DNA from 4 places in the Paraburkholderia sp. PREW-6R genome. Region 4 is predicted to be linked to each of the others. Evidence: riboswitches for the same ligand, from Rfam matches in the RefSeq annotation. Region 4 holds a riboswitch; each other region holds the start of a gene.
The links. Region 4 has a riboswitch for cobalamin ahead of cobG (precorrin-3B synthase). Riboswitches for the same ligand answer to the same signal wherever they lie in the genome.
Positions count from the first base shown of each region.

Region 1: it holds a riboswitch for cobalamin, as region 4 does, so the genes downstream of both, AAGS40_RS03420 (TonB-dependent receptor) here and cobG (precorrin-3B synthase) in region 4, are expected to answer to the same signal.
Region 2: it holds a riboswitch for cobalamin, as region 4 does, so the genes downstream of both, AAGS40_RS23620 (CbtB domain-containing protein) here and cobG (precorrin-3B synthase) in region 4, are expected to answer to the same signal.
Region 3: it holds a riboswitch for cobalamin, as region 4 does, so the genes downstream of both, cobW (cobalamin biosynthesis protein CobW) here and cobG (precorrin-3B synthase) in region 4, are expected to answer to the same signal.

Region 1 is NZ_CP155073.1:772,330-780,054, reverse strand. It holds gene AAGS40_RS03420 (TonB-dependent receptor) at 1-1,313, opposite strand, end outside; cobalamin riboswitch at 1,405-1,658, opposite strand; gene AAGS40_RS03415 (ATPase) at 1,867-2,223, shown strand; gene AAGS40_RS03410 (cell division protein ZapA) at 2,220-2,534, shown strand; RNA gene ssrS (6S RNA) at 2,616-2,797, shown strand; gene AAGS40_RS03400 (EVE domain-containing protein) at 2,891-3,349, shown strand; gene AAGS40_RS03395 (SIMPL domain-containing protein) at 3,583-4,314, shown strand; gene lgt (prolipoprotein diacylglyceryl transferase) at 4,466-5,371, opposite strand; gene AAGS40_RS03385 (LysR family transcriptional regulator) at 5,436-6,404, opposite strand; gene ilvD (dihydroxy-acid dehydratase) at 6,613-7,725, shown strand, end outside.
Region 2 is NZ_CP155074.1:1,875,102-1,882,826, reverse strand. It holds gene AAGS40_RS23650 (LysR family transcriptional regulator) at 1-780, opposite strand, end outside; gene AAGS40_RS23645 (alpha/beta hydrolase) at 969-2,030, shown strand; gene AAGS40_RS23640 (MFS transporter) at 2,027-3,373, shown strand; gene AAGS40_RS23635 (alpha/beta hydrolase) at 3,411-4,436, shown strand; gene AAGS40_RS23630 (hypothetical protein) at 4,543-4,983, shown strand; gene AAGS40_RS23625 (histidine phosphatase family protein) at 5,017-5,592, opposite strand; cobalamin riboswitch at 5,649-5,809, shown strand; gene AAGS40_RS23620 (CbtB domain-containing protein) at 5,851-6,072, shown strand; gene AAGS40_RS23615 (CbtA family protein) at 6,087-6,830, shown strand; gene AAGS40_RS23610 (FUSC family protein) at 6,999-7,725, opposite strand, start outside.
Region 3 is NZ_CP155074.1:1,183,917-1,191,641, forward strand. It holds gene cobN (cobaltochelatase subunit CobN) at 1-2,770, opposite strand, end outside; gene cobW (cobalamin biosynthesis protein CobW) at 2,792-3,892, opposite strand; cobalamin riboswitch at 4,003-4,282, opposite strand; cobalamin riboswitch at 4,351-4,601, shown strand; gene cobA (uroporphyrinogen-III C-methyltransferase) at 4,890-5,693, shown strand; gene AAGS40_RS20450 (cobalamin biosynthesis protein) at 5,690-6,130, shown strand; gene cobO (cob(I)yrinic acid a,c-diamide adenosyltransferase) at 6,127-6,729, shown strand; gene AAGS40_RS20460 (cobyrinate a,c-diamide synthase) at 6,733-7,725, shown strand, end outside.
Region 4 is NZ_CP155074.1:850,555-858,279, reverse strand. It holds gene AAGS40_RS19055 (cobalt-precorrin-6A reductase) at 1-205, opposite strand, end outside; gene cbiE (precorrin-6y C5,15-methyltransferase (decarboxylating) subunit CbiE) at 219-1,445, opposite strand; cobalamin riboswitch at 1,530-1,723, shown strand; gene cobG (precorrin-3B synthase) at 1,820-3,211, shown strand; gene AAGS40_RS19040 (precorrin-8X methylmutase) at 3,204-3,830, shown strand; gene AAGS40_RS19035 (precorrin-2 C(20)-methyltransferase) at 3,831-4,562, shown strand; gene cobJ (precorrin-3B C(17)-methyltransferase) at 4,550-6,433, shown strand; gene AAGS40_RS19025 (alpha/beta hydrolase) at 6,450-7,274, opposite strand; gene AAGS40_RS19020 (AAA family ATPase) at 7,317-7,725, opposite strand, start outside.

The DNA of each region.
Region 1 (7,725 bases), on a different replicon from region 4:
TTCGTGATGTCGAAGCCGTAGCCGAGATAGTAACTGTTCGCCCCACCAAAATCGGAATACTGGTCGCGCCGCACGTTCGCCTGGATCTGGTTGCGGCCAAAGCGTCCCGAGTAGCCGACGAAGCCCGAATCCACGTGACGGTTCGGCGCTGCGAACGTATCCGAATCCAGACTCTGATCGAGATGCTCGTAGCCGGCCTGCAGTTTCTGCTGCGCGGCCAGCGCAAAATCGTTCTGCCAGGTGTACTGCCGGTTGTCCGTGTCGAAGCGGCCGTTATAGAGACCATTCGTATCTGACACGCTGCGGTCGTCGCCCTCGGAGACGATGAAGTGCGTGGTCCACCAGTCTGTCAGCTTGCCGTTCGCAAACACCGACATCTGCCGCACTTTGCTGTACAGGTTGTTCAGATCGGTGGGCGCTCCGTACGCGTTGTCGTAGCTGTCGTTACCGTTGGACTGGAAATACGTGATGCCCGCGTCCCACTTCGCGTCGAACCTGTGCCGCAGCGAGGCCGAGATGCTCTCGTTCAGATAGCCGTTCGCGTTCGGATTCGCGCCGGGCGCTTCGCGCGGATCGATCGACGAGAAGCCGTCGTCCTTCGAGCGCGCCAGTGACAGGCTGAAGGTCGTATTGCCGTCCTTATCGAGCGCGCCGTTCACCCCGGCCTGCTGCGTCTGCGTGTGATAGCTGCCGTAGCCGACGGAAAAATTGAAGCGCGGCGGGTGATCTCCGCCGTCCTTCGTGAACACCTGCACGACGCCGCCTATCGCGCCGGAGCCGTACAACGCGGATACGTTGCCGTTCACCACTTCGACGTGGTCGACCTGATCGAGCGGAATCAACGCGATCTGCGACGCACCGAGGCTCACCGAGTCGACCCGCACGCCGTCGATCAGCACGAGCGACTGCGTGGACGACGCACCGCGCAGGGAGAGGCTTGCCGTCGAACCCGGTGCGCCTGTGCGAGAGATTTGCGCGCCCGGCGCGAGCTGCAGCAAGCCGGGAAGATCGGTTGCGGTGGTATCGGCGATATCCTGCCGATCGAACAGCGTGGTCTGCGCAATCGTATCGGCAAGTGCTTGCGGCGAGCGAGCCGCCGTCACCACCACCGGCGACAGCAGCGTGGCGGATGAATCGGCGGAAGCAGAGTCTGCGGTGCTCGCGCCGCCGGCGTCACTGGCGCTGCTGGCTTCACCCGCGGCGAGAGCAGAAGAAGAAGACGAAGTGGAAGAAGAAGCGGCAGCCTGAGCATGCACGGCATACGGCAGACCCGCGAAGGCGACAAGCGCCGCGCGAGCGATGGGGGACAACATTGGATGACATTCCTGTGGATAGCGTGCACGGCCCGCTTCCCCGCAGGCCGATGCGTAACGAGGCGACCCCCTTGCATTCAACGTTTGCGTGGGACGTCCCTCTCCCTTTGGCCGGTATCCGGGCTGGCGACTTATCGACTCCGCCTTCCCACGCAGGACGCGCAGTGGCACACTCGCACGTTCAGCTTCGAACATGCGTTCAGAATCGATCTGCATCGAGAATGCGGTCGCTTACCGTTGCGGGGGCAGCGCAGGTTGGCGCATCGTGACTACGCGCCCTGCTTCCCGTTTAACTGCACGCACTGTCGAGAAGCGCGCGCGGGCACCAAAGTGCGGCCAGTTTATGAGTGGCCTTGGGGCTCGTCAAGAATCGTCGGCTCCCGCCAACCTGTTCTTCAAAGAGGCAGGTTCCTGTTCTGGCGCGGGAGTCGTTATTCATCATATGGTCGACAAAAGCCCGCATAAAGCGACGTTGTTACGTCTCGAAACGAGACAAATGTCGGAACCTGCAATATTCCGCGCTAAAATGCGATGTCTTTAGAGGACGCAGCAGATGCTCACCGAACTCGAAACACTTTCACAGAATATCGGCCAGCTGATTGCGATCAGCCAGCGCCACAATGAAGCGCGAATCGCGCTCGAAGAGCAGCTTGCGCAATCGCGCGCCGAGGTCGAGGCCACGCGCACGGAACTTGCAGCGCTGCGCGACGAGCGCGACGCGTTGCAAGCGGAACGCGACGCCCTGTCCGCGAAAATCGACGACGCTCAGGTACGCCTGAACGCCATTCTCGAGAAGCTGCCGCGCGGTCGCACGCAAAGCGAGCCGGACAGCCAGCTCGATCTGCTCGAGCCCGCGCAGCAGGAAGTCGAAACGCAAAGCGACGTGACCCGCCACGGAGAAAATGCATGACCACGAAGCAGATCGAAGTGTCGATTCTCGACGTGCCCTATCGCCTCGCGTGCTCGGCGGAAACGGAAGGGGCATTGCTTGAAGCAGTGGCGCGCGTCGACGCCGAAATGTCGAAGATTCGCAATAACAGCAATGTGCGCGGCACGGATCGCATTGCCGTCATGGCTGCGCTGTCGCTGGCATCGGAACTGCTTAGGCTGCAGTCGAGCGTGCGACATGGAGAAGCATTTCCCGCTGAAGAAATCCGGCGTACAATGCATCAAATGAACGAACAGCTGGGGACAGTGATTCAGCAGTACAGCATGCAGTAAGTGGTATGCGGTGAGTCGCGGTTTCCTTGTAGTGCTGGTTGAATGGTTGTTGCTTCAATGGCTTATAGCTTCATCGGTTTAGCTTCCCTGCCTGGTTCGCCAAGGTCATATATTCCTTGAACCAATGCCATGTGCACGGTTGCGGAAATTTGTAGCACGGGTGTGCGCGTCACTCTGTCTGATGTACCCGAAGTGCTGCTAACTGCGACCAATTCTGAACCTCCGGTTCAGGATGCCGGCCTAGCGGCTAAGGCGGGGACCTTATCAAGAACGGCATCGGACACACGTCCGGTGCCGTTTTTCTTTGGGCTCCGCATCTCCAGGTTTCATCCAACTCTTCACGTTCACTTCGATTCATGCGCTACTGGCTAATGAAGTCCGAACCGGACGAAGCAAGCATCGACCATCTGGCGAACGCACCGCATCGCACGTTGCCTTGGACCGGCGTACGCAATTACCAGGCGCGCAATTTCATGCGCGACATGATGCAGGTGGGCGACGGCGTTCTGTTCTATCACTCCAGTTGTCCCGAGCCGGGCATCGCGGGCATCGCCGAAGTGTCGTCTACGGCTTATCCCGATCCCACGCAGTTCGACAGGAAGAGTCCGTATTACGACCCGAAGTCGTCCCAGGAAACGCCGCGCTGGCTGCTCGTCGACGTCGTCTTCAAGAAGAAGATTCCGCTGATACCGCTCGCCGCGTTGCGCGAGCACGAGGAGTTGAAGGACATGCGCGTGCTCGCCAAAGGCAATCGTCTTTCCATCACGCCGGTGACCGAAGCCGAATGGCGCTTCATTACCAAACGGCTGATCTGATCCCCGCTGCATTCCGGTTTGATTCCGCTTGTCTTCTGGTCTCATTCCAATCGCATATTGGGCGCATCCGCGAGCTTAACGCCTACAGTCAAAGCTGAGCCGCGCGTCGACTCAGGGAACCAAGCGAAGGTTACAACCGCCTAACGGACGCTGAAACCGGGACTGATAACGTGACGCTCCTGCGTCGCGCCTCTCCCGGTCGTGCACAACCTGTTCAAGCAAGGGGTTTAACAATGACGAAAAACACTGCACGTGCACTCGCTTTCGCGCTCGCTTGCGCCGCACCGGCGGCGCTCGTGCTAACGCCGGTCGTCGCGCGTGCGCAGAGCGTCGCGCAATATCAGCCTGCGGGCGTGTTGTCGCTGAATGCGCAGGCAAGCGCGGACGTGCCGCAAGACGTGGTCGACATCACGCTCTTCTACGAGCAGGAGGCGAGTGACCCATCCGCGCTGACGTCCACGCTCAATCAACGTGCCGACGCGGCGCTGCAGAAAGCCAAAGGCGTGAGCGGTGTCACGGCGCGCACGGGGTCGTTCTCGATCTATCCGTCAACGGATCGTGACGGGCACATCTCCGCATGGCGCGGCCGCACGGAGATCGTGCTCGAATCGCACGACTTCGCTACGGCGTCGAAGCTCGCCGGACAAATGGCATCGACCATGCAGGTCGGCAATGTGCAATTCTCGTTGTCGCCCGACGCACAGCGCGCCGCCGAACAGAAGCTCACCGGCGAAGCCATCCGGTCGTTCCGCGAGCAGGCGTCGGCGGCGGCGCAGGCCTTCGGCTACAGCGGCTATTCGATTCGCGAGGTCAACGTCGGCCACAATGGATCGATGCCGCGCCCCGTGATGATGATGAGCGCGCGAGCCATGGGCGCGGATGCGAAAGTGTCGGCGCCGGTGCCGATCGAAGGCGGCACGTCCACGGTGACGGTCAACGTGTCCGGCTCGGTACAGATGAAGTAATGCGCGTGTCGCGCTCGATGCGCAGCGCCGCCTGAAAAGGAAACGAAAACGCCACGGCATGCCGTGGCGTTTTCATTCGACCACCCGTGAGCGGCGGGCAGCAAGAAGCACGACTGAAGCGCTAAGCGAAAGCCGCTGTAGCGCCGCGCGTTCAGCCCGCGCTGACAGCGTGCGTCCGTTCGCGACCGGCGCGGCGATACGACCACACCAACAACGCGATGCCCACGAGGATCATTGGCAGCGAAAGCCATTGACCCATCGAGAGGCCCATCGCGAGGAGCCCGAGGAAATCGTCGGGCTCGCGTGCGAATTCCACGGTAAAGCGCGCGAGGCCATAGCCGATCAGGAACACGGCGGAAATCGCACCCAACGGCTTCGGCTTACGCGAGAAAAAGAACAGCACGAAGAAGAGCGCAACGCCTTCGAGCGCGATCTCATAGAGCTCCGACGGATGACGCGGCAGCATATGGTATTGCGCGAACACTTCGTTCAGGTGCCATTGCGCGGCCAGTTGCGGATGCGCGGCGAGCCACGCGGCGTCGTCGGGCGCGGCGCCTGGGAACAGCATGGCCCACGGCGCAGACGGCTCGGTTACGCGGCCCCACAACTCGCCGTTGATGAAATTGCCGAGGCGCCCTGCGGCCAGCCCTGTCGGCACCATCGGCGCAACGAAGTCGGTGACCTGCAGCCACGAGCGCTTGCGCTGATACGCGAACAGCACCATGGCGAGCGTCACGCCGAGGAAGCCGCCGTGGAACGACATGCCGCCTTCCCACACCTTGAAGACGTCGAGCGGATGCGCGAAGTAGAAACTCGCCTTGTAGAACAGCACGTAGCCGAGCCGGCCGCCGAGGATCGTGCCTAACACGCCGTAGAACAGCATGTCGTCAATATCTTTCGCGGTCCAGCCCTGGGCGGCGACGTAGGGCAACCGCAGCCGCAAACGGCCGACGACGATCGCCGCGATGAACGCAACGAGGTACATCAGTCCATACCAGCGCACGGCAAGCGGCCCCAGATGAATGGCTACGGGGTCGAAATTCGGGTGAATGAGCATCGTGTTGTTATGGGCAGTTCAAGTTCGGAAGCGGGTTATCTGACGGCTTTTCAGCCGGCTTGTATCAGGCGGGCGGCGCGGACTGCGGCTCGAACGTGGCAGCATGGGCCTGCACGATTTCAATGAAACCGGCGAGCACCGGACTCACCTGCGCCGGGCGCCACACGAGACCGGTCTCGATCGCAGGCACCGATCCGGCGAGCGGCCGGTACACGACGCCGGTGCGGCGCAGGTTACGCAACGATTGCGGCACCAGTGCGACACCCATGCCGGCCGACACGAGGCTCACGATCGTCTGCATCTGGATCGCCTCCTGGCCAATCCGGGGTGTGAGCCCCGCCACGCCGTAGCAATCCATAATGATGTCATAAAAGCCAGGCGCCAGACGTCTTGGGAAGATCACGAGCGGCGCATCGGCGAGTTCGCGCAGGCTGAGCGGCGTGTCGAGCCACTCCATGGCGGGGTCGCCAGCACTATTTACACTGGCGGCGGTGTCCGCGGACATTGCGATCACGAGCGGCTCGCGCGCGATCGGCAGCCACGCGAGCTGCCCGGCATGGCGGGACGGCAGCGGCGCGATCACGAGGCCCGCGTCGATGCGTCCGGCCATCAGTTCGTCCATTTGCACGTCGCTCGTGGCCTCGGTCAATTCGAGCCGCACGCGCGGGTAGCGCGCGCCGAAATCACGCAGCAGCAGGGGCAACAGGCCGTAGTCCGCAGTAGACACGAACGCAAGCGACAGCACGCCCGTCTCGCCGCGTGCAAGGCTCTGCGCGAGCGGCCGCAGCGCTTCGGCGGCGGCGAGCAGGCGTTGCACCTCGGGCAGCAGATCGGCGCCGACCAGCGTGAGTTCGACCGACCGCTTGGTCCGTGCGAACAGTTCGACGCCGAGTGTCTCTTCGAGCGCCTTGATCGCCTGCGAGAGCGGCGGCTGCGTCATTGAAAGCCGCGTGGCCGCGCGGCCGAAGTGCTTCTCCTCAGCAACGGTAACGAAATAGCGCAACTGCCGCAGATCGGGGACGGTGGGCATCATGACTAATACATTCTACGACCTAATCGACGCCGAATAATATATTGGACTCGCGTCTGGCAAAACATCATCCTTGCCCGACGTGCGTCGAACTAAACTTGGAACGACGCGCCGGCGCGGCAGCGATGGCGCACCGGCCACGTGAAAGCCGCTGACAGCGGCCACCGCGCCGCGACCACGCGGCACGGCCCAAAACAACATTGGAGCTCCCATGGCATACAACCGTCGTTCGAAGAACATCACGCAGGGCGTGGCGCGCTCGCCGAACCGCTCGATGTATTACGCGCTCGGCTATCAGAAGGAAGATTTCGACAAGCCGATGATCGGCATTGCCAACGGCCATTCGACCATCACGCCGTGCAATGCCGGGTTGCAGCGTCTCGCGGATGCAGCCGTCGCCGCGGTCAAGGGCTCGGACGCCAATCCGCAAATCTTCGGCACGCCGACCATTTCGGACGGCATGTCGATGGGCACCGAGGGCATGAAATACTCGCTCGTGTCGCGCGAGGTGATCGCAGACTGCGTCGAGACGTGCGTGCAAGGCCAGTGGATGGACGGCGTGATCGTGATCGGCGGCTGCGACAAGAACATGCCGGGCGGCATGATCGGCATCCTGCGCACCAACGTGCCGAGCATTTACGTGTACGGCGGCACGATCCGTCCCGGCAACTGGAAGGGCAAGGACCTGACCATCGTCTCGTCGTTCGAAGCCGTGGGCGAGTTCACCGCGGGCCGCATGTCGCAGGAAGATTTCGAAGGGGTCGAGAAAAACGCGTGTCCCTCCACGGGCTCGTGCGGCGGCATGTACACGGCCAACACGATGAGTTCGTCGTTCGAAGCGCTCGGCATGTCGCTGATGTATTCATCGACCATGGCCAACCCGGATCAGGAAAAGGTGGACTCGGCCGCCGAATCGGCGCGCGTGCTGGTCGAAGCGGTCAGGAAGGATCTGAAGCCGCGCGACATCGTCACCCGGAAGTCGATCGAGAACGCCGTAGCCGTGATCATGGCCACCGGCGGCTCGACCAACGCGGTGCTGCACTTTCTCGCCATCGCCCATGCGGCCGAAGTGGAGTGGACGATCGAGGACTTCGAGCGCATGCGCAAGAAAGTGCCCGTGATCTGCAACCTGAAGCCGTCCGGCCAGTACGTGGCGACGGATCTGCACAAGGCCGGCGGCATCCCGCAGGTGATGAAGATCCTGCTCGACGCGGGCCTGCTGCACGGCGACTGCATGACGATCACCGGCAAGACCATCGCCGAAGAGCTGAAGGACGTGCCCGCGAAGCCGCCTTCGAACCAGCAGGTGATCTTCCCGATCGAC
Region 2 (7,725 bases), 1.0 Mb from region 4:
GCCGACCTGGTCGTAACGTTGCATGGAGGCCGGCACCAGCGTCACACCGAGGCCGGTTGCCACCAGATTGATGCCCGACACCATGCGCGGCACTTCTCGCGCGATTCGCGGGACGAATCCCGCCTGACGGCAGGCGGCCAGAATGTCGGCATACATGCCCGGCGCGCCGGGGCGGCGGACCAGGATGAAGTCTTCGTGCGCCAGTGCTTTGAGCGACACCTGCGGTCGCCTTTTGCCATGCGTTTTCAGAAGTGGATGTCCGACCGGCAACACGACGACCATCGGTTCGTCGAGCAGCAGATCGAAGGCCACGCCTTCGCGGGCGGCGACGGGCTTGCGCAAAAAAGCCGCCTGTATCTGACCGGCGGCAAGACGCTCAATGATCTCCGCGGCGTTCAGTTCGGCCAGCTCCACGGCAACCTCGGGACACACGGAGCGGAAGGCGCGAATTGCTTCGGTGGTGAAGGGATGAAACGCGGCCGAACTCGTCAGGCCAATCGAAAGGGTGCCCAATTCCCCGCGCGCAATGCGGCTCGCGCGCTCCACGGATTGCTGGAGATCATGCAGCAGACGTTGCGCGTCTTCGGCGAACGCGTGACCGGCCGGCGTCAACGCCACGCCACGCGGCATCCGCACGAAGAGTTCGAAGCCGATCTCCTCTTCGAGCATTCGAATCTGCTGCGACAGCGGCGGTTGTTGCATGGCCAGCCGTTCCGCCGCGCGGGTGAATTGCCCTTCCTCCGCGACCGCGAGAAAGTAGCGCAGATGACGAAGTTCCATGGTGTGCCTGTCTCCCAAAACGGCTTCTCTGCCGCCATATCTTCTATATATGGATACTGTCTGCAAACGGTATTTTACATTTGCCATGACCGCTTCTATGATCACGTCGATTGCGTCCTGCCAGCAGTTAATCGCGCGGCGGATCGCAGCACAGAACAAAGCCAGCGGGACTGGGATTGGAGACATCAGTGAAAAGACATCATGCGGTAGTCCTGTCGGCCTGCATCGCGCTCGCTGCACAACCGGCGTTCGCGGCGCAGACGCGCGAGTCGCACCTGAAGCCGGTGGCAACGATCTCGGACACGCGCTTCACTCTCGTCACGCCGCAGGGCCGTGCGCAATTTCCGCTGTATCTGTCCAAAGACTGGAGCGTGCCGCAACCGCACGTGACGCGCGCGGTGATCGTGATTCACGGCAAACTGCGCAACGCCGACGTTTATTTCCGCACGGCCGAAAACGCCCGCGAAGCGGCCCATGCGGACGCCGACGCAACGCTTCTGATCGCGCCGCAATTCCTCGCCACGCTCGACACGCTCGACACGCGCGCGCACGATGAAACTGCCAGCCTGCTGCGCTGGCGTGGCGACGCGTGGATGGGCGGCGAGACGGCGCAAGCGCCGCTGCCGATCAGTTCCTTTGACGTGCTGGATGCGATCGTCGCGCGTCTGGCGGATCGCAAGCTGTTTCCTGACCTGCGGCAGGTGGTCTTCGCCGGGCACTCGGGCGGCGCGCAGGTCGTGCAGCGCTATGCGATCGCCGCGCACAATGTCAGCGCGCTGACCGACGAAGGTATCGACGTGCGGTACGTGGTGGCAAGCCCTTCGACTTACGCTTATTTCGATGCGCAGCGTCCGAATGCACAAGGTGTGGCGGCGCCGTTCGACGCGGCCGCGTGTCCCGACTTCAATCAGTGGAAGTACGGCATGGATCATCGGCCGCCGTATCTGCGCGACCGCTCGCCTGCGCAACTGGAAGCCACCTATGCGGCGCGCCGGATCGACTATCTGGTGGGCGGCGCCGACGACGATCCGCAGCAACGCGCGCTCGACAAAAGCTGCGCCGCCGAAGCCCAAGGGCCGCAACGCGTCGCGCGGGCGCAGGCGTACTACCGCTATATGCAGACGCGTCATCCGGACGGCCTGAAACAGTCCTTTCATATCGTGGCGGGCGTGGGGCATGACGGCTCGCGCATGCTGACGTCGGCGTGCGCGCTGTCGGCGATGTTCGGTGCACAAGGATGCGAGCCATGAGCGATGTCACCCTGAATGAACACGATGGCGCGGCGGCCGCGAACGGGTTGAGTCCGTCGATGGTGCGGCGCGCGATCTTTTCTTCCGTGCTCGGCAACGGACTCGAATGGTTCGACTTCCTGATTTACGGCTATTTCGCGAAAATCATCGCGCAGGTGTTCTTCCCCGGCGGCAGCGGTTTCGTGTCGATCATGCTGACGCTCGCCACGTTCGCCGTCGGCTTCGTCGTGCGGCCGATCGGCGGCATTCTGCTCGGCATTTACGCCGATCGCGCGGGGCGTCGGAAGGCGCTTTCATTGCTGATCATTTCGATGGCGGCCAGCACGCTGCTGATGGGCCTCACGCCAAGTTACGCGAGCATCGGCATGGCGGCGCCGTTGCTCGTCGTGCTTGCACGTCTGCTGCAAGGTCTTTCGGTGGGCGGCCAATTCGCGACCGCGTCGGCCATGCTGGTGGAGTACGCACCGCCGAACAAGAAAATGTTCTACGGCAGCTTCAACATGTCGGCACAGGCGTTCGCGCTGCTGCTTTCGTCCGGTGTGGGCTATCTGCTCACGACGCAACTCACGCACGACCAGCTCGTCGCATGGGGATGGCGCTTGCCGTTTCTGTTCGGCGCGCTGGCGGGGCCGTTCGGCTTTTATATCCGTCATCGCGTGGCGGAGTCGCCGGAATTCGAGCGTCTGCTCGATCATAAGGACAGGCCGCCGCCCGTGACCATTCGCCAGTTCTTCCGTGAGAACGGCGATGCGGCGATCTGCGCGATGGGCGTGATCATCGTCGGCGCGGCGACCAATTATGTATGGCATTCCTATCTGTCGGTGTACGTGGAGCGGCAATTGCATCTGCCGCTGTCTACCGCGTTGCTAGGCGCGTTCGTCTCGGGCGTGCTCAACCTGTTCCTGTTTCCGCTGTCCGGCAAGCTCGCCGACCGGTTCGGTGCGTACCGTCTGTTTTATCCGATCGTCATTGCGTGGATGGTGTGCGTGTATCCGCTTTATCACTTCGTGGTGACCCAGCCGACGCCGGGTCACCTCTTTATTGCGCAGATGATCGCGACCGTGTTTCTCGCGGCCATGTCGGGCGCGCATCCGGGCATGCTGGCGACGCTGTTTCCGGTACGTAGCCGTTCAGCCGGTGTGGCGCTGTCGTACAACATCGCGGTGACGCTGTTTGGCGGCATGGCGCCGCTCACCATCACGGGTTTGACGAAGTTGTCGGGCAGCAGTTTGACGCCCGCGTTCTATCTGATCTTTGCCGGCTTCGTGTCGCTTGCGATGGTGTATTTCACCCGTTCCGGGCGCGAGCCGCGGCGAGCGGCCGCGCGTTCGCTGACGCATTGAACCGCCGACGCCTTGTATAAAACGACGAGTCTTCAGCATGACCCAGCCTTTGACCACAGATGACGAACGCGCACCGAACGAGAGCCCGGTCGCGGTTGTCGCCAGCCGGCATTTGAGTGTGACGACGCCAGCCGGCAGCGGCACCGTGCCGGTATTTTCCAACGGTGACTGGCTTGCGCCGACGCTCGATGTGCGTCGCGCGGTCATCCTGATTCATGGACGACTGCGCAACGGCGACACTTACTATGAACTCGCGCAGCGCGCTTGCGCACTCGCCGGCGGTCAGCCGGCCGACACGCTGCTGATCGTCCCACAGTTTCTCGCGACCGCCGATCTGGACGCGCACGCGTTGCCGTCGTCCACGTTGCATTGGGAATGGACAAGCTGGATGGGCGGCGAGAATGCAGAGGGGCCGGTGCCGCTCAGTTCTTTCGACGTGCTCGACGCGATCGTGCAAACGCTCGCATCGCGTGAGCAGTTTGCTTCGTTAAGTGAAGTGGTGATCGCGGGACATTCGGGCGGCGCGCAGGTCGTGCAGCGTTACGCGGTGCTCGCACGCGACGACGCGCGGCTCGCTGCGCGCGGCATCGGGATGCGTTATGTCGTGGCCAATCCATCGTCGTATGTGTATTTCGATGCGAAGCGGCCCACCGGACCCGAGGGCGACTTCGTGACCTTCGACGAGGCGGCGTGTGCCGGTTTCAATCGCTGGAAGTATGGGCTCGACGATCTGCCCGCCTACGCGCGCCGCGAGGACGGGGTGTCCGCCGGCACGCTGGAATCGCGCTATACGCAGCGCGACGTGACGGTGTTGCTGGGCGGGGCGGATTGTGACCCGCAGCATCCGGCGCTCGACCGTTCGTGCGCGGCACAGGCGCAAGGCGCGCATCGGCTTGCGCGCGGGCTCGCTTACGCTCGCTATATGCGAGCGCGGCATCCCGGAGGTCTGAACGCGCATCGCACGTTCGTGATCGAGGGTGTCGGGCACGACGCGAAGGGCATATTCGCGTCGCCGGAAGGGCTGGCCGCGCTCTTCGGCGTGACAGCCGGGACGGGCGGGTGACGGCTGACCGGTAGCGCCGTGACCGGCGCAATATGGGCATAACGCGTGCTACCGCGTTTCATGTCGTTCGTGATCCCACAATCGAAAATGAAAGGACCGCGCCAACATGAAAACAATCCGACTTTCCACAGCCGCGCTCGCCGCTGCCTCCTTCGCCGCTCTGCTGCCGTTCAACACGTATGCCGACGATGCGCCTAGCCCGTGCGCATCGCTCAAACACATTGTCGCGGCCGCGCCGGGCGGCCTCGCTTCACTGACGCCGGATGACGGCAAGGGCGTCGCTCAGCCCTATGGCGACGATGCGCAATGCGCGGCCAGCCGCGGCAGCTACCAGTGTACGTGGACACCGCATCACGACGCGGGGTCGAACGCGGACGCACTGCAAGCCGTCGCCGCCGACGTTGCGTCCTGTCTGCCCGAAGCGACGCACGACCAGAATTCGCCGGGACGTCAGCACTTTTATCTCGGCGCGAAGGGCAAGCGGACTGACATCACGTTGACGCCCACCGGGTCGAACAAGTTGCGGCTGGTGATATCGGGCAAGTAAGCGAGGCGGACGAGTACGACGGCTCCCGGTCGTTCACTGCCCGGCGGGCCACCATGTCCAGCCGCGCCGCGAGCGGCGTAATTCAACGAGCGACAGCGGTGCGATTTCAATACGCGAGAAGACGCCCGGCGACGCTCCAAGCGTATGGACGATGGCCGCGCGAATCACCGCTGCATGCGTGACCGCGACAACAGAGGGCGTCTGTTCGAACACGCTTTCCACCGCGTCGAGCCAGTGCCCGATCCGCACGACGAGTTCGCTGAACGACTCGCCGCCGGGCGCTCTGGCGTCAGGATCGCGTGTCCATGCGGCGAGTTCTTGCGGCGTCTCGGCGCTGAGATCGACGAGGCGCCGCCCTTGCCAGTGACCGTAGCCGAGATCCTCCAGCGCGGCGTCGACCGTGGCGGAGAGGCGCAGTGCTGCAGCAGTTTCGCGCGCGCAAATAGCAGGGCTCACGCGCGCTGCTGCGTCGTCCGGAATCGGAAGACGGGCGCGCGCGGTTTGGGCTTCGGCGAGGCCGCGGGCGTCGAGCGGGTCGTCGGCGGGAAAGCGGGCGGCGCGCATGGCGGCGGTCGAGGCATGGCTGATCAGCAGGAGCCGTGTGTCCATTCTGGGCGATTCCATGAAATACAACGCTGGCGCGCGGCGCGGGACCACGCGCGTGAGGTTGCCGGGCGTCGAAGTTTAGCGCGTAGAATAACGGCGCTGCGAAGCGCGGAAGCCGGTGAGAGCCCGGCGCGGTCGCGCCACTGTAACCGGCATCGAGAGTCGAACCCAGCGTTCGCCCCGGCCGGAAGCCAGACCTGAGCTTCGCACGGTTCCCTTTTAATCGACTATCGGGGCGCGCTACCCCAGGAGATGTCCGTCATGAACGACGCTGTTTTCGATCCCGCCACTCAACCCGTTGCTCAGCCCACACCGATTCCACTGCGCGAACTGCTGCCATGGATCGTATTTGGCGGTTTGCTGATGTTGCTCGCCCTCTATTTCGTGGGTGCGGAAGAGGGCGCCACGTCACTGGTGCCTGGCATGTACGTGCATGAGTTCGTGCACGACGGCCGCCATCTGCTCGGCTTTCCTTGCCACTAACGGAGCAGAACGACATGGTGGGTAAATTGTTGGTACGCGGGATGCTCGCTGGCATCGCCGCGGGGCTACTTACGTTCGCGTTCGCCAGACTGGTCGGCGAACCGCAGGTCAATCAGGCCATTGCATTCGAAGCGAAGGCCGATGCCGCGAGGGGCGAAGCGCCCGAACCCGAACTCGTCAGCCGCGACACGCAGCGCGGGATCGGCTTGCTCACGGGTGTGGTCACGTACGGCGCCGCGTTCGGCGGGCTGTTCTCGCTGGTGTTCGCGTATGCGTATGGCCGAGTGGGCGTGCTCGGCGCGCGTGCGTTGTCCGCGTGGCTCGCGATAGGGGCGTTCGTTACGCTGGTGATTGTGCCGAACATCAAGTATCCGGCGAATCCGCCTTCCGTCGGGGACCCCGATACGATCGGCGCCCGTACCGGGCTTTTCTTCCTGATGATCGCGATATCGGTTGCGGCGATGGTGTTCTCGCTCAAGGTGCGTCGGCCTCTGGCGGCGCAATTCGGCTTGTGGAACGGCTCCATCATCGCGGGTCTGGTGTTCGTCGTGATCATTGCAGCCGTGCAGCTGTCGATGCCGGCGATCAACGAAGTGCCGGAGGCTTTCCCGGCGGTGCTGCTGTGGAAATTCCGCGTGGCGGCGATCGGCATGCAGGTCATCATGTGGACGACCATCGGTCTGCTGTTCGGTGCGCTGGTCGAGCGCGCGCAACGCGCCACGCTGAGCGCGAGACGTGAGGTGGCGCGGTCGGTGTGATGCGGGCTTCGGGTTGACGGGTGTGACGCGGCGCCTCACTGGGGCGTCGCGTTCGTTGCGCACCGTCGATGAACGCTTTGGCGTCAAGTAGTTGGGACGGTTGTGGGTGGGTTGTCCAGGTTTATGGACAATTTCTGTGGGTAACTCAACCTCCGTCAAAACGCTGGGTCAAACACCCTTTCCTCGCACACCCCACCCAAGCCACATCCGCCGGCGCGGTCCCACCGGCTGCGTGAGCCGCTCGAACAACTGCGCGACTGCGCCATCCAGTTGCGCGAGCGCAGGTGCCTTGACGGCATCGGCATCGAGTGCGGTCGCGGTCGAACTCGAGGACGCGTCGAGCCCGGACGCTGCAACCACGCCGCTATAGCGCGCAATCAGCGCATCCAGTCGCGCCACGATCGGTTTCCTGTGTGCAGCGCTCACCGCCGCAGCGTTGAGCGCGCGAACTTCGCCAGGTGCTTCGCGCCGCGTCGGATCGCTCAGCACTCGCGCCCAGTGCAGACAGCACAGCAGCGACCCTGTCGCGAGCTCCACGTCCGGATTCCACACCACCACGCGCTGCGTCTGCAGCGGCCGCAACGCAAGTCGCAAATCGTGCCAGCTGCGATCGAGCCTGCGCATGGCAGGCCTGGTGTCGGTGTGGGTATCGGTGCCGGAGACTTGCGCGTGCTCCGTCGATCCCGCGAGCCGCACCACGTCGCGCAATGCAGCGAGCACCGCGCCAAGGCGCGTCTCGACGTGGCGGGTCGTCGCGAGCGGCATCATCAGGATTGCCACGGCGAACGACACGACGCAGCCCACCAGCACTTCTTCGATCCGCAATTCGACGAGCGGCCCCATCGCAAAGCCCAACTCGCCGTACACGAGCCCGACCAGCACGGTGATAAAAAAC
Region 3 (7,725 bases), 330 kb from region 4:
CGCCGGTTCGCATCGTCGCGGTGCCCCAGACCGAGAGGCCGATCGCGCGCGGATAGTCGCCCTTGTCCTGCAGATGCCGTTCAATCAGTTGTTGCGCGGACTTCAACCCGAGCGACCACGCGGCCTGGGTCGGAATCGCGCGCGTATCGACCGAATAAAAGTTGCGCCCGGTGGGCAGCACGTCGGGTCTGCCACGCGAAGGCGAGCCGCTAGGTCCGGGCGGAACAAAGCGCCCTTCGAGGCCGCGTTTCAGATTGCGCATTTCCTGCGGGCCGCATGCGTCCAGACGCGGCAATACATCGTTGCGCAGACGCTCGATCACCTGTCCGGCTTGTGGGAAGTTCCCGGCGGCGGCCACGGGAACGGTCGCCGCCGGCGAATCATCGTTGCATACGCCGCGCAGCAGTTGCGCCGCCAACAGTTCCAGACGTTCGCGCGTGTCACCGGCATGCCGCCACGGCGCGTCGCTCACACGCAGCAACACGTCGGGATGCGGGCCCTCCCATGTCGCCGACCAGTCCACCGACAGCGGATCGAAGTAATGATCGATCTTCAGGTCGCGCGCCAGCGCATCGACGAGCCCGGCATTGCCGCGTTGCCCGTCTCCGACCGGAAAACGTCCCAACGCAAGCAACGTATCGCGCCGCTGCACACCCGCCGGCGACTGCCCGAACGTGTGCAGGCCGTCGCGAATCTGCGCTTCTTTCAACTCGCAAAGCCATGCGTCCACGCGTGTGAGCAACGCGTTTTCGTCGTCCTCGCCGTCCGGTTCGGCGACACTCAGTTCCTCGTGCAAGCGGTGCTCGACGATGGTCGACAGAATCGACCGCCGCAGCAGTTTCGAGCGACGCGGATCGACCATCAACGCTTCATAGTATTCGTCGACCTGACGTTCGAGATCCTGCAGCGGCCCGTAACTTTCGGCGCGCGTGAGCGGCGGCATCAGGTGATCAATGATCACCGCCTGCGCACGCCGCTTCGCCTGACTGCCTTCGCCCGGATCGTTGACGATGAACGGATAGAGATGCGGCATTGGCCCGAGGATCAGGTCGGGCCAGCACGCGCCGCTCAACGCGACGCTCTTGCCCGGCAGCCATTCGAGATTGCCGTGCTTGCCGACATGCACGACCGCGTCGATACCGAACTGGTGACGCAGCCAGAAATAGAACGCGAGATAGGCATGCGGAGGTACGAGTTCGGCGTCGTGATAACTCGCATAATCGCGCTCGCCGCGCGAACGCGAGGGCTGAATGCCGACGAACACCTGCCCGCAGCGCCAGCCCGCGATCATGAAGCGACCGCGCCGCAGCGTCGGATCGTGCTCCGGTGCGCCCCAGCGCGCGTTCAGCGCCTCGCGCACGTCGGCGGGCAACGCATTGAAGTGCAGCAGATAGTCGTCGAGCGCAAAACTCTGCAGCGCGGGCCGTAAATCCCGCACGACCGGGTCGTTGGTCACGCCTTTGGTGAGTTTCGCCAGCAACGCGTCGCCGTTCGCAGGCAGATCGGCGACGCGATAGCCTTCGTCGCGCAGCATCGAAAGAATGCCGACTACCGACGCCGGCGTATCGAGCCCCACGCCATTGCCGATGCGGCCTTCGCTCATCGGATAGTTGGCGAGAATCAGCGCGAGCCTCTTATCTGCATGCTGCGCAGTCCGCAGGCGGCACCAGCGGCGGCTCAACTCTGCGATGAACGTCACACGTTCATGATCCGGCTGATAACGCACCACATCCACCTGCGTGTGCGGACATCGGTAAGCGAGGCCTTTGAAACTGATCGCGCGCGTGATGATGCGGCCGTCCACCTCGGGCAGCGCGATATGCATGGCGATGTCGCGCGAATTGAGGCCCTGATTGTCCTTTAACCAGTCTTCGCGATTGCCGCCGCTCAGAATCACCTGCAACACCGGCGCGTCGCCAGCGAGTGCGAGCGGGTCGGGGTCGTCGATCGCGGACGCGGCGAATGCCGTCGTGTTCAGCACGAGCGAAACGCCGTGCTGCTCGCAGAGCGTTTGCACCACGTCGCGGCTCATCGCATCTTTCAGCGACGTAATCGCGATCGGCAGCGGATTAACGCGTTGCGCTTCGAGCGCGTCGATCAGTGCATCGAACACCGCGGTATTGGCCGCCTGCAAATGCGCCTTGTAAAAGAGGATCGCCGCGACGGGCGCGCCGTGCTGCCAGCGCGCCTGCCAGTCGGCGATCGTGGGCGTGTCGTGCGCGGGATGATAGAGCGTCGCGGCCGGCAGCACGCGCGGCGGCGCGGGCTCATGTCCCCAGCCGAACGTGCGATGCGCGATGCAGCGTAAAAACGCCTCCGCGTTTTGTGAACCGCCCTCGCGCAAATAGCGCCATAGCTGATGACAGAGGTCGGCGCTTGCGGTGCTGCGCGCGAGCAGGTTCGGGTCTTCCTGCAAGTCGCCGGAAAACATCGCGAGCGTCTGCTGTTTGCGCTGCGCGAGCGCGACCACCTGTTCGATGCCGTAAGGCCAGTACGCTTCGCCGCCGAGATGATCGACCACGACGACACGCGCGTGCTGCAGCACGTCTTCGACATAAAAATCGACGGACGCCGGCTGCCGCAAGTACGTGACGTTCGCGAGCCGCACGCTCGGAAAGCCGTTGCCGAGTCGCGGGACCACGCTCGCGAGCAGCGAGAGCGTGGTGTCGGCGGAACTGAGCACCACGATCGCGGCCGGCTGCTGATCGATCCGGATCACGCCTTGCGTATCGTCGACAAAACCGCCCGGCGTGGTGCGCAGCAGATGCATGGCGAGCCCTTGCGCGTGTGTTCAGGCCTGCTGCGCGCTGACGTTCGACGGCGCGCCCAGCGCCGCTTCGAACGCGCGCTGCAGCGCCGACTGATCGAGGTCTTCACCGATCAGCACGAAACGGCTTTGCGCCGACGCGTCGAGTTCGCCTGCCTGCCAGCGCCGGTCGAAATAGCTGTCGAAGCGGCGGCCCACGCCTTGAATCACGAGCCGCATCGGCGCACCCGGCAGCGCGGCGAAGCCCTTCACGCGATAAATCGTGCTGCTCTCCACGAGCGATTGCAACGCCGCGATCACCGCCTCGCGCGACGGCGCGTGCGCATGCACGACCACCGAGTCGAATTCATCGTGATGATGGTCGGCGTCTTCAGCCGAACCGTGATGGTCGTGGCGCAGGTGGATCGTTTCCTCCGACGCCGCTTCGAGACCCAGCAGCGCATGCAGATCGAGCTGACCCATGTGGGCGCGCACGATCTTCACCTGCGGCGGAATGTCCTCGCGAATCAGCGTCTCCACCGCGCTTAGGCGCGCGTCGTCGAGCAGGTCCGTCTTGTTCAGGATCACCAGATCCGCCGCGGACAACTGGTCTTCGAAAAGTTCATGCAGTGGCGATTCGTGGTCGAGATTCGGGTCGGCTTTGCGCTGTGCGTCTACCGCGACCGGGTTGTCCGCGAACTGCCCGCTTGCGGCAGCCGGACCGTCGACGACCGTGATCACCGCGTCGACGGTAAAGCTGTTCCTGATCTGCGGCCAGTTGAACGCCTGCACGAGCGGCTTGGGCAACGCGAGGCCGGACGTTTCGATCAGCACGTGGTCGATCTGGTCGCGCCGCTCGACGAGCCGCTCCATCACCGGGAAGAACTCTTCCTGCACGGTGCAGCACAGGCAGCCGTTCGCGAGTTCGTACAGTTGGCCTTCGGTTTCGACGCCGTCTTCATCGCAGCCGATCCCGCAACCCTTGAGGATTTCACCGTCGATACCGAGCTCGCCGAACTCGTTGACGATCACCGCAATGCGCTTGCCGCCCGCATGCTGAAGAATGTGCCGCAACAGCGTGGTCTTGCCGCTGCCGAGGAAGCCGGTGACGACGGTGACGGGAATCTTGCGCAGCTGAGTTTGCATGTGAGGTCCATCCATAGGCGTAGCAGGTGCGCGCCGAACGGCGTTACCGCGACAGCCAGGAAACAGAAAACGGCAATGAGGTCATGAACGCGACGCCGCATCCCCGCGGCGTTCGTTCTGCTTGCTCTGGCCGGTATCCGGGCTGGCGAAAGCGCCGCTTCCCCTTCCCGGACGAGTGGTTTCTCGCCCAGTGGTGATATGCCGACGCGGCCTTGCGCGTAGACATCGAAGCCGGCTCCGCGGCGCTGGACGAACGTTCCAGACACCGCTTTTCGCTTACCGTTGCGGGGGCAGCACAGGTTGACCCTAACCGGAAGGCGGGCACCCTGTTTCCCGTTTAACTGCATGCGCACGAACGCGCACACGAGCACCAAAGTGCGTGCGAGTGTAGGCCGCCAGTCCCGCGCCGTCAAGGAAGCTCGGCCCCGCGAAGGCTTATCGGACGGGCCTTCCTGTGCTATCGTATGCGCGCGTTTGGTGCCCGCACATGCGTTCGCGTGTGCAGTTAAACGGGAAACAGGCAGCGCGCTCATGCGCTCAACCTGTGCTGTCCCCGCAACGGTAAGCGACCAGCGGCGCAGCGCTCATCGGGCCGCGCCGCACATGCGTTTCAGAAGCCACTGTCCGGCACATTGCAACGATTGCGGACGGGAAGGCAAAGCGCGTGAGGCCGCCAGCCCGGATACCGGCCAGACGCGCAGGCGGCGGCCTCGTTCATCGTGTCCACCACGCCGCCCGACGCCGGAATCCGCGAGGGACGGATGCGAAGGCGCTTGAAGCACGACGCGGCGCAGCCGTTTGCCTAGTGATTCGTCATGAGACAAGTGACGGTGGGCATTTTTCGTTTGCGTTCATCGTCGTGTGCAAACCTGTCTGATTGCATGACCCCGCGCCTGACTCCAGATTCCACGCTGCCGGCCCAGAACCGTCCCGGCTTCTCCATGTCGCGTTGCGTCGCTGCATCGACGGTTGCATGGCCCGTGCCATGCATGCCGCGATGAGCCGCGCCTGGCTGATCGGCGCGGGCCCCGGCGACGTCGAACTGATGACGCTGAAGGCAACCCGCGCGCTCGCGCAAGCCGACGTGGTGCTCGTCGACGATCTGGTGAATCCGGACGTGCTGCAGTTCGCGCGCGCCGACGCGCTCGTCGTGTATGTCGGCAAACGCGGCGGCCATCCGTCCACGCCGCAGGCGGGCATCGTCGCGCAGATGCTGGAGCATGTGCGGGCCGGGCGCAGCGTCGCGCGTCTGAAGGGCGGCGATCCGTTCGTATTCGGCCGCGGCGGCGAGGAACAGCAGGCGCTGCACGAAGCGGGCATTGAAGTCCAGGTCATCAACGGCATTACGGCAGGCATCGCGGCGCCCGCGGCGATCGGCATTCCCGTCACGCACCGAGATCACGCACAAGGCGTGGTGTTCGTGACCGGGCACGGCGCAGGCAGCGAGGAACCGGACTGGGCCGCGCTCGTCGCCACCCGCATGACGCTGGTGATCTACATGGGCATGCGGCGGCTCGACGATATCGTTGCCGCGCTGCGAGCAGCCGGCCTGCGCGGCGACACGCCGTGCGCGGCGATCGAATCGGCGACGCGGCCGCAGCAGCGGCATGTGGTCGCGCCGCTCGCCGACTTCGCCGATGCGGTTTCGCAGGCCGCATTGGGGTCGCCCGCGATCGTGGTGATCGGCGGTGTGGTGTCGCTTGCGTTGGCGCGGGCCGTGGCTACCGTCGAGACGAATGCGATACTAGCCGCGCCCGCGCCGGACGCCGGTGCAGTGAGCGGCCCGGCAGGTGAGCCATGAAAACGCTGAGCGTGGGCATCGGCTGCCGCTCGGGCAGCACGTCGGCTCAAATCGAGCGCGCGGTGCGCGCCGCGCTCGGTCCCCGCGCGTTCGGGCAGATCGGCGTGGTCGCCTCCCTTAGCGCCAAAGCCCGCGAGCCCGGCCTGCTCGCTTTCTGCGAACAGCATGCTTTGCCGCTGCGATGCTTCACGAGCGAGCAGATCGCGGCGATCGCTCTCGACAACCCTTCTGCGGCCGTACGCAAACACGTCGGCGTGGACGGAGTGTGCGAACCGTGCGCGTTGCTGGCGGCGGCTGCGCCATCCAGCGAAGCCGCTGCGGGCCTCGTGGTTCGCAAGCTGGCGCTCGACGGCGTGACCGTGGCCATCGCGTCGATCCGCGACAGCGCCCCGCCCGCCTCCTTACATCACGACACCCGGCATCAGGACCTTTCATGAAAACCGATCCAGAATCCCATCAACGCATGACCGAGCGCCGGCGCGAGGGCCACGAAAAGAAGCAGGCTGCCGCCACCGTCGAAAAGGGTCTGCTGATCGTCAATACCGGCACCGGCAAGGGCAAGACCACCGCCGCGTTCGGCATGGCCGTGCGTGTGCTCGGCCACGGGATGCGGCTCGGCGTCGTGCAGTTCATCAAGGGCGCGCTGCACACGTCCGAGCGCGACTTTCTCGGCGCAATCGCTCATTGCGATTTCGTCACGATGGGCGACGGCTACACCTGGAACACGCAGAATCGCGACGCCGACATCGCCACGGCGCGCAAGGGCTGGGACGAGGCGCGGCGCATGATCGAAAGCGGCGATTACCAGATGGTGATCCTCGACGAACTGAACACCGTGCTCAAGTACGAATACCTGCCGCTCGACGAAGTGCTCGCCGTGATCAACGCGCGTGCGCCGATGCTGCACGTCGTCGTAACCGGCCGCCACGCGCCGGACGCGCTGATCGAAGCCGCCGACCTCGTCACTGAAATGCGCATCGTCAAGCACCCGTATCGCGAGCAGGGCGTGAAGGCGCAGCGCGGCGTGGAGTTCTGAATCATGTCCGCCGTCACTGCGATTGCGCCGCATGCGTGCCCCGCGCTCTTCATCAGCGCGCCCGCATCGGGTCAGGGCAAGACCACGATCACGGCGGGGCTCGCGCGCTATCACCGTCGGTTGGGACGGCGTGTGCGCGTCTTCAAGACCGGCCCCGATTTTCTCGATCCGATGATTCTCGCGCAGGCAAGCGGTGAGCCGGTGCTGTCGCTCGATCTGTGGATGGTTGGTGAAACCGCGTGCCGCACGCTGCTCGCGCAGGCGGCGGCCGAGGCCGATCTGATCCTGATCGAAGGCGTGATGGGTCTTTTCGACGGCACGCCGAGCAGCGCCGATCTCGCCGCGAGATTCGGCATACCGGTGCTCGCGGTGATCTCGGCGAAGTCGATGGCGCAGACCTTCGGCGCACTCGCGTTCGGCCTTGCGCGCTTGCGGCCCGACGTGCCCTTTTATGGCGTGCTCGCCAATCGCACCGGCTCGGCGCGACATGCGCAGATGCTTCAGGAAAGGTTGCCCGGCGATCTGCGGTGGTGCGGCCACATCCCGGCCGACGCCGCGCTCGAGCTGCCCGATCGCCATCTCGGCCTGCATCAGGCCGCCGAAATCGACGACCTGGACGCCCGTCTCGAACGCGCCGCCGATGCGCTCCACCAGACCGCGCTCGCGCAACTGCCGCCGCCGGTCGCGTTCGGTGCACCGCGTGACATCGCGCTGCCGCGGCGGCTGGACGGCAAGCGGATCGCCGTCGCGCGCGACGCTGCCTTCTCGTTCATCTATCCGGCCAATCTTGCGCTGCTCGCGGCGCTGGGCGCGCAAATCGAGTACTTCTCGCCGCTCGCCGACGAGCGCGTGTCGCCCGAGGCCGACGCGCTGTACCTGCCCGGCGGTTATCCCGAACTGCACGCGGCCACCCTCGCGCGCAACGCACGCACGGCGCAGTCGGTTCGCGCGCACGTGGCGTCGGCCAAACCGCTCGTCGCCGAATGCGGCGGCATG
Region 4 (7,725 bases):
TTGCGTCGACCACGAGGCCGATCCGCTCAGCCTCGATATAGCGCGCCATGCCCTCGCTGCCGCCGAATCCGCCCACACGCACCGTGCACACGAGATCGTCCGGCACCTTGCCGAGGCCGGCCAGGCTGTACACGTGCGCAGCGCCGAGCTGACGCGCGATCAGGAGCGCATCGCCGGTGCCGCCGAGCAGCAGGATTCGCGTCATGGGCCGGCTCCGCCTAGCTCGCGCGCGACGCATCGGCCGCCGTTTTCACGACATCGAGCAGCGTGATCGGCAGCGCCTGGCGCCATGTGTCGAAGCCGCCGAGCGGCTGTGCATCGGCCAGCGCAATGCGTGTCAGCGTGCCGCCGTGACGCTCGCGCCATGCGGCGAGCACCGCCTCGCCCTGCAACGTCACCGCATTCGCGACGAGCCGGCCGCCGTCGCGCAACGACGCCCAGCACGTGTCCAGCACGCCCGGCACCGTCGCGCCACCGCCCACGAATACTGCGTCCGGCGTGGGCAAACCGGCGAGCGCGTCGGGTGCGCGCCCCGCGACGAGTTGCAGGCCAGGCACACCCAGCGCATCGCGATTATGTTCGATGAAGCGCTGCCGTTCCGCGTGCGCTTCGACCGCGATCGCCCGACACGTGGGATGCGCGCGCATCCACTCGATGCCGATCGAGCCGCTGCCCGCGCCCACGTCCCACAGGAGTTCGCCGGGCGTCGGCGCGAGGCGTGCAATGGTGATGGCGCGCACGTCGCGTTTGGTCAACTGGCCGTCGTGACGGAACGCGTCGTCGGGCAGGCCGCAGGTCAGCGGCAGACGCGGGCCGCCGTTCGTGGCGCGGCATTCGAGCGCGATCAGATTGAGCGCCGCGACCTCGCCCGCCGGCCACTGATCCGCGCGGCCGTCGATGCGCCGTTCGTCGTCCCCGCCCAGGTGTTCGAGCACGATCATTCGCGTCGCGCCGAAGCCGCGTGTGTTGAGCAGTTCGGCGAGCGCGGCGGGCGTGCGCCCGTCGGCGCTCAACACGAAAACGCGCGCACCATCGTGCAGATGCGCATTGAGCGCCGGCAGCGGACGTCCGACCAGCGAGACCGTGGCGACATCCTGTAAAGGCCAGCCAAGCCTCGCCGCCGCCAGCGACAGCGACGACGGCGCAGGCAGCACGCGCAGCTCCTCAGCGGGCAACTGGCGCGCAAGCGTCGCGCCGACGCCGAACAGCATCGGGTCGCCGCTCGCCAGCACGCACACCGCGCCGCCCCGCTCGGCGAGCAACGGCGCGAGATCGAACGGACGCGGCCATGCCGTGCGGCGTGCGCCGAGCCGCCGGGGCAGCATCGCCAGATGACGTTCGCCGCCATACACTACCGACGCTTGCAGCAAAGCGCGCCGCGCGGGTCGTCCGAGGCCGGCGAAACCGTCGTCGCCGATGCCCACCACGGTCAGCCATGCCGGCATGCATCCATCCTCGTTCTGTGTCTTCAAAAGTTGCGCTGAGCCACGCTGATCAAAGCGTCCAGCCTCGTTGTGCTGTTCGAAAAAAGGCATAATACAGCCGCCGGTGCCCTTCGGGGCCGAAGAGGGAACACAGCGTTACTGTGGCTGCCCCCGCAACTGTATGCAGCGAGTCCGCCTGCTCCGCGTGCCACTGGTCCTGCCGCCTCGGCAGGACTGGGAAGGCTGCGGCGGACCATGACCTGCGAGCCAGGAGACCTGCCGGCGAGACTGTTCGTGCCAACCAACGTCGGGCGGGGTGTACCGATGCCGAAGCCACAGCCGCCTCGCGGGCGGCTTGCTCGGGCCGTCGCGCGACGCTAACTCCGGTGTCCGTCTTGAATCGAGCCACGCTCTCCTCCGTTTTGTCCGACGCGGTTGCCACGCTGCGGCCCTCGGCGTGTCCGGGGCTGCTGCGCATCGTCGCCGCGCGCGACGGCGGCATCTGCCGGATCCGACTGCCCGGCGGCGAATTGACGGCAGCCCAGGCTTCGGCCATCGCCGGCAGCAGCGCGCTGCACGGCAGCGGCGTCATCGAGCTGACCAATCGCGCCAATCTGCAGGTGCGCGGCGTGCGAAGCGGGCATGAAGCAGCGTTGAGCGCCGCGTTGATCGGCGCGGGGCTCGGTCCGATCGACCCGGCCAGTGCAGCGGCGGACGACGTGCGCAATGTGATGATCAGCCCGCTGGCCGGGCGCGATCCGGCTGCGCTGATCGACACTCGCCCCATTTGCGCCGAGCTGCTCGCGCTGCTGCAAGGCGAAACGCGGTTCGCCGCGCTGTCGCCAAAGTTCGCATTGATGCTGGACGGCGGCGAACGCCTCGTGCGGGTCGATCATCCACATGACGTGTGGTTTGCGGCAACAGCGACGCGTGACGGCGTGCGCTTCGTGTTCGGGCTGGCGGGGTGTGCACCACGCTTGCAGACGGGCGCGGCGCAGCACGCGGCTCCGGCGCTCGCCGCCGTGCTGCCGTCGCAGGTCCCCGCGCTTGCGCGTGCGTTGCTGCTGACGTTCGTCGACCTCGCCGACGCCGACGCGACCCGCATGCGCGACCTGCTCGCCGTGCGCGCCGTCGACACGATCTTGCGGCACGCGCAAACGTACCTGGACTTTCCGCTCACGCGCGACGCTTCCCTCGCGAACTGGCGCGGCACGGCAGCCGCCGACGCTACGCTGCGCTTAGGCGCGCACCGACAGCACACGCCGCACCTGTGGCATGCGGGCGCGCAAGTACCGCTTGGCCGGCTCGACGCCGCAAGCCTCCAGCGGCTTGCCGTGCTCGCGCAACGGCAAGGCAACGCGACGCTGCACGTTACGCCCTGGCAAAGCGTGCTACTCACCGATATCGCCGGGCACCACGTGCCAGCCGTGCTCGACGAATTCGATGCGCTCGGCCTCGCGCGCGAGCGCGCACAGCCCCTCGCCCGCCTGATTGCGTGCACGGGTTCGAGCGGCTGTGCAAAGGGCCTGGCCGACACGAAAGCCGACGCGCTGCAACTCGCCGAGCGCCTGCCGCCCGATGTGGACGTGCACCTGAGCGGTTGCCTGCGTTCGTGCGCCGCCGCGCACTGCGCGCCGTACACGTTGCTTGCGGTCGCGCCCGGCCTTTACGACCTTTATCGACGCGACGCCCAGCCGGGTTTCGGCGAGTGCGTCGCGCACCGACTGACGATCGACCAGGCGGCGAGCCTGCTCAATCAACTGGCCCGGAGTGCCCCCGATGTCTGAATACATTCGCGACGGTCAGGAAATCTATCGTCGATCGTTCGCGATCATCCGCGCGGAAGCCGAGCTTTCCCGCATTCCAGCCGACCTCGAAAAACTCGCGGTGCGCGTCATTCACGCGTGCGGCATGGTCGACGTCGTCGACGATCTTGCTTTCTCGGCCGGCGCCGGTACGGCAGGCCGCGCGGCACTTGCGCGGGGCGCGCCAATTCTGTGCGACGCCGGCATGGTCGCGCAAGGCGTCACTCGCGCGCGTCTGCGCGCAAAAAACGAAGTGATCTGCACGCTCATGCACGACAGTGTGCCGTCACTGGCACGCGAGATCGGCAATACGCGCTCGGCCGCCGCACTCGAACTCTGGCGGCCGCATCTCGCGGGCAGCGTCGTCGTGATCGGCAATGCGCCGACCGCACTCTTCCATCTGCTCGACATGCTCGAGGCCGGCGCGCCGCAACCCGCGCTCGTTCTAGGCTTTCCGGTGGGTTTCGTGGGCGCGGCCGAATCGAAAGCGGCGCTTGCCGAAAACCGCGTTGGCGTGCCTTACGTGGTGGTGCACGGGCGGCGCGGCGGAAGCGCGATGGCCGCGGCGGCCGTGAACGCGCTGGCGACGGAGGTCGAGTAAATGGCGGCGCAAGGACGATTGTTCGGACTCGGCGTCGGCCCCGGCGACCCGGAACTCATCACGTTAAAAGCGCTGCGCCTCTTGAAAGCGGCACACGTGGTGGGTTATTTCGTCGCGAAGGGCAAGAAAGGCAACGCGTTCAGCATCATCGAAACGCATTTGCACGACGCGCAGCAGCACTTGCCCATGGTGTACCCGGTCACGACCGAGGCGCTGGAGCCGCCGCTGTCGTATGAAGCGATCATTGCGGACTTCTATGACACGGCCGCGCAAGTGGTCGCCACCCATCTCGACGCGGGCCGCGACGTCGCGGTGATCTGCGAAGGCGATCCGTTTTTCTACGGCTCGTACATGTACCTCCACGACCGGCTCGCGGCGCGCTACGAAAGCGAGGTCGTGCCGGGCGTGTGCTCGATGCTCGGCGGTGCGGCCGTGCTCGGCGCGCCGCTCGTGTATCGCAACCAGAGCCTGTCGGTGCTGTCGGGCGTGCTGCCCGAACACGAATTGCGCCGCCGCCTCGCGGATGCCGACGCCGCCGTCGTGATGAAACTCGGGCGCAATTTCGACAAGGTCCGGCGTGTGCTCGGCGAACTCGGCCTCGATCGTCGCGCGCTCTATGTTGAACGCGCGACGATGGGCAATCAGCGCATCGTGCCGCTGGCCGAAGTCGATCCGATGGCATCGCCGTATTTCTCGCTGCTCGTCGTGCCGGGGGAAAAATGGCAAGGCTGACGCCACCCGCTATCGTGATTCTCGGCGCGGGCGCGCTGCCCACCGCGCGGCGCATTCAGGCGCTCTTCGAGGGCAGCGACGTGCACGCGCTCGAGGGGCGAGTGGAAGCGGACGTGGGCTATCGCGAGCTGGGTGTGCATCTGCGCGATCTGTACGCGCGCGGCACGCCGATCGTCGCGTTGTGCGCCGCGGGCATCGTGATCCGGTGCGTTGCGCCGCTGCTGTCGGACAAGGGTGTCGAACCGCCGGTGCTCGCCGTTGCCGAAGACGGCAGCGCGGTCGTGCCGCTGCTTGGCGGTCTGGCCGGCGTGAACGTGATGGCGCGCAAGATTGCTTCTGCGCTCGCCGTTTCTCCTGGCATCACGACGAGCGGCGAACTGCGCTTCGGCACTTGCGTGCTCAACCCGCCCGATGGTTATGTGCTTGCGGATATCGGACAGGGCAAGCGCTTCGTGTCGGATCTGCTCGCGGGGGAGAAAACACGTGTCGAGGGTGATGCGCCGTGGCTGGACAATGCGCAACTGCCTTGCTCGGAGACGGCGCGGCTCGCGATTCGTGTGACGCCGCGTGCGTGGGACGGAAGTCGGGATGAACTGGTGATTCATCCGCGCTGTGTAGTGGCGGAGGTGGCGTCGCCTGGGCCTGCCGGCGACGGGATCGCCGCTCGCGTACGCGAAGAACTGGCTGCGCACGGACTTGCCGCGCAGTCACTTGCCGCGCTGCTCGCGCCATCGTCGCGCATGACGGACGCCGCGCTCGCGCATGCCGCAGCGGAGCTCGGCGTGCCACTGCGCTTCATTACCGCACATTCCGACGACGCCGCGCGGCTTCACGGCGTGCCTCATGGCCGGACTGACGGACAGACTCATGGCCTGACTCGCGGCCTGATTGGAGGTCAGACTCATGGCCTGACTGACAGCCAGACTCGCGGCCTGACTGATGGCCTGCTGCACGCCGCTCTGCGCGTCCCGTACAAAACGCTGCCGAGCGACGCCGATCGAGGCACCACTCTCGCGCTGGCGACATTGGCGCTGGACGCCGACACCATCGGCCGCGCGCGCGGCCGTCTGACGGTGATCGGCCTCGGCCCTGGCAGTGCGGAGCTGATGGTGCCCGCCGCGCGCCGCGCACTAGACGACGCCACCGACATTCTCGGCTACGAAACCTATGTCCGGATGGCCGGCGCGCTGCGCGCCGGTCAACGCGTGCATGGCACGGACAATCGCGAGGAAATGCAACGCGCGCGCCATGCGTTCGAGCTGGCGAGCGAAGGACGAGCGGTGGTGATGGTCTCATCAGGCGATCCGGGCGTGTTCGCGATGGCCGCCGCCGTGCTCGAAGCGCTCGAAACGTCGCACAATGCCGACTGGGCCGCAGTCGAGCTGACGATCGTGCCCGGCGTGTCGGCCGCGTTCGCCACTGCTGCCCAGGCCGGCGCGCCGCTCGGCCACGACTTCTGCATGCTGTCGCTATCGGACAACCTGAAGCCGTGGACGATCATCGAAACCCGCCTGCGGCATGCCGCACAAGCCGATCTCGTGATGGCGTTCTACAACCCGATTTCGCGCGCCCGTCCGTGGCAACTCGACAAGGCGCTGGACATCGTGCGCGAATATCGCAGCCCGTCGACGCGCGTAGTGATCGGCCGGGATATCGACCGGCCCGGCGCCACATTACGCACCATGACGCTCGGCGAATTGCGCTCGTCGGATGTGGACATGCGGACCATGTTGATCGTCGGATCGTCGACCACGCGCGCTTTTCCCCGCCGCGCAAGCGGTTCCGAAGGCACCGCCGAAGCGGGTGAAGCCGACAGCGCCGAACACCTGCCAGGCGCGGAGTGGATCTACACGCCACGCTGGTACCCGTGAACCGGAACGGCGCGCATCACCGCTGCATCGCGGCCATGACCGCGCGCATCTGCACGCCGTCGGGCTCGGCGAGATCGTCGAGTATCGTGAAGTGATTGCGGCCGGCAAGCGGCACGAATCGCACCTGCTCACCCGCCCGCTCGCACGCCGCCGCATACTCCTGCGAATGCCGGACGAGTTCGGGCAACTCCGCGGTACCCACGGCGATCGTCATGGGCACGCCGTGGCCGCTGTGTCGCATCGGGCTGTACGCTGCGATCTCTTGCGGCGTGAGCTGGAGCTTGTCGTTTAGCCACGACATTGCGATCGGTTCGAGATCGACGAGCGCGCTGACCGGCAGTGCGTGAACCACCGACTCGTGCGCGCGATACAACGCGCTCAGCTGGCCGCCCGCCGAATGGCCCGCGAGGCAGACAGGCGCACGGGTGCCGAGCCCGTGAGTATCGGCAGCGAGGGCGTCGAGCAATGTGCCGATTTCGCCGACGATCTGCGTCATGGTTGCCTCCGGCGCCAGCGTGTATTCGGCCAGCACCACGTTAAAGCCGCACCCGAGCGGCCCGCTCGCGACAAACGCGAAATCCTCCTTGCTGCGCGCCTGCCAGTAGCCACCGTGAATGAACACGAACAGCGGCGCTTCGGCGTTGCCGCAAGGCAACCAGTCGAAGCGCTGACGCGGCCGCGGACCATACGCGATATCGCGCCGGCATGTCACGCTTTCATAAAGCTCCGCGCTGCGCGTCTGGAAACCGAGCATGCATGCGGCCGCGTCCGCGACGGCCGCCACGTTGTCGTAAGCGGCGCGTAGCGCCGTCTGATCCATTCCGCGATAAAGCTCAGTCATGACGTCCCCCGATTATTCAATCCTGACGGCGCACCGGCGCGCTCATGCCGCAACCTTCAGATCTTCGATTGCCCGCTGCCGCACGCCAAGATCGTCCCACAACTCCGGATGACAGGTGAACACCAGTATCTGGTGGCGCGTGGCGGCGTCGATCAATGCACGTTTGATTGCGTCGCGCCGCACGGAGTCGGTATGGACGGCGGCGTCGTCGAGCATCAGCAGGGTCGGCCTGCCGGACGCCTTCAGCAGGTCCGCATAGGCAAGCCGCGTAAGAATGCCAAGCTGTTCGCGCGTGCCGAAACTCAGCGCGTCGAGCGTATCTGCGCGTCCGTTGCGCTCGAGTGTCGCGGGACTCAGATCGTCGCCGAGCGCAATGGTGGACTGCGGAAAAATGCGTCTGAGGTAATGGCCGAGCCGGTCGGTGAGCGGCGCGCGCAACTGTGCAACTGCG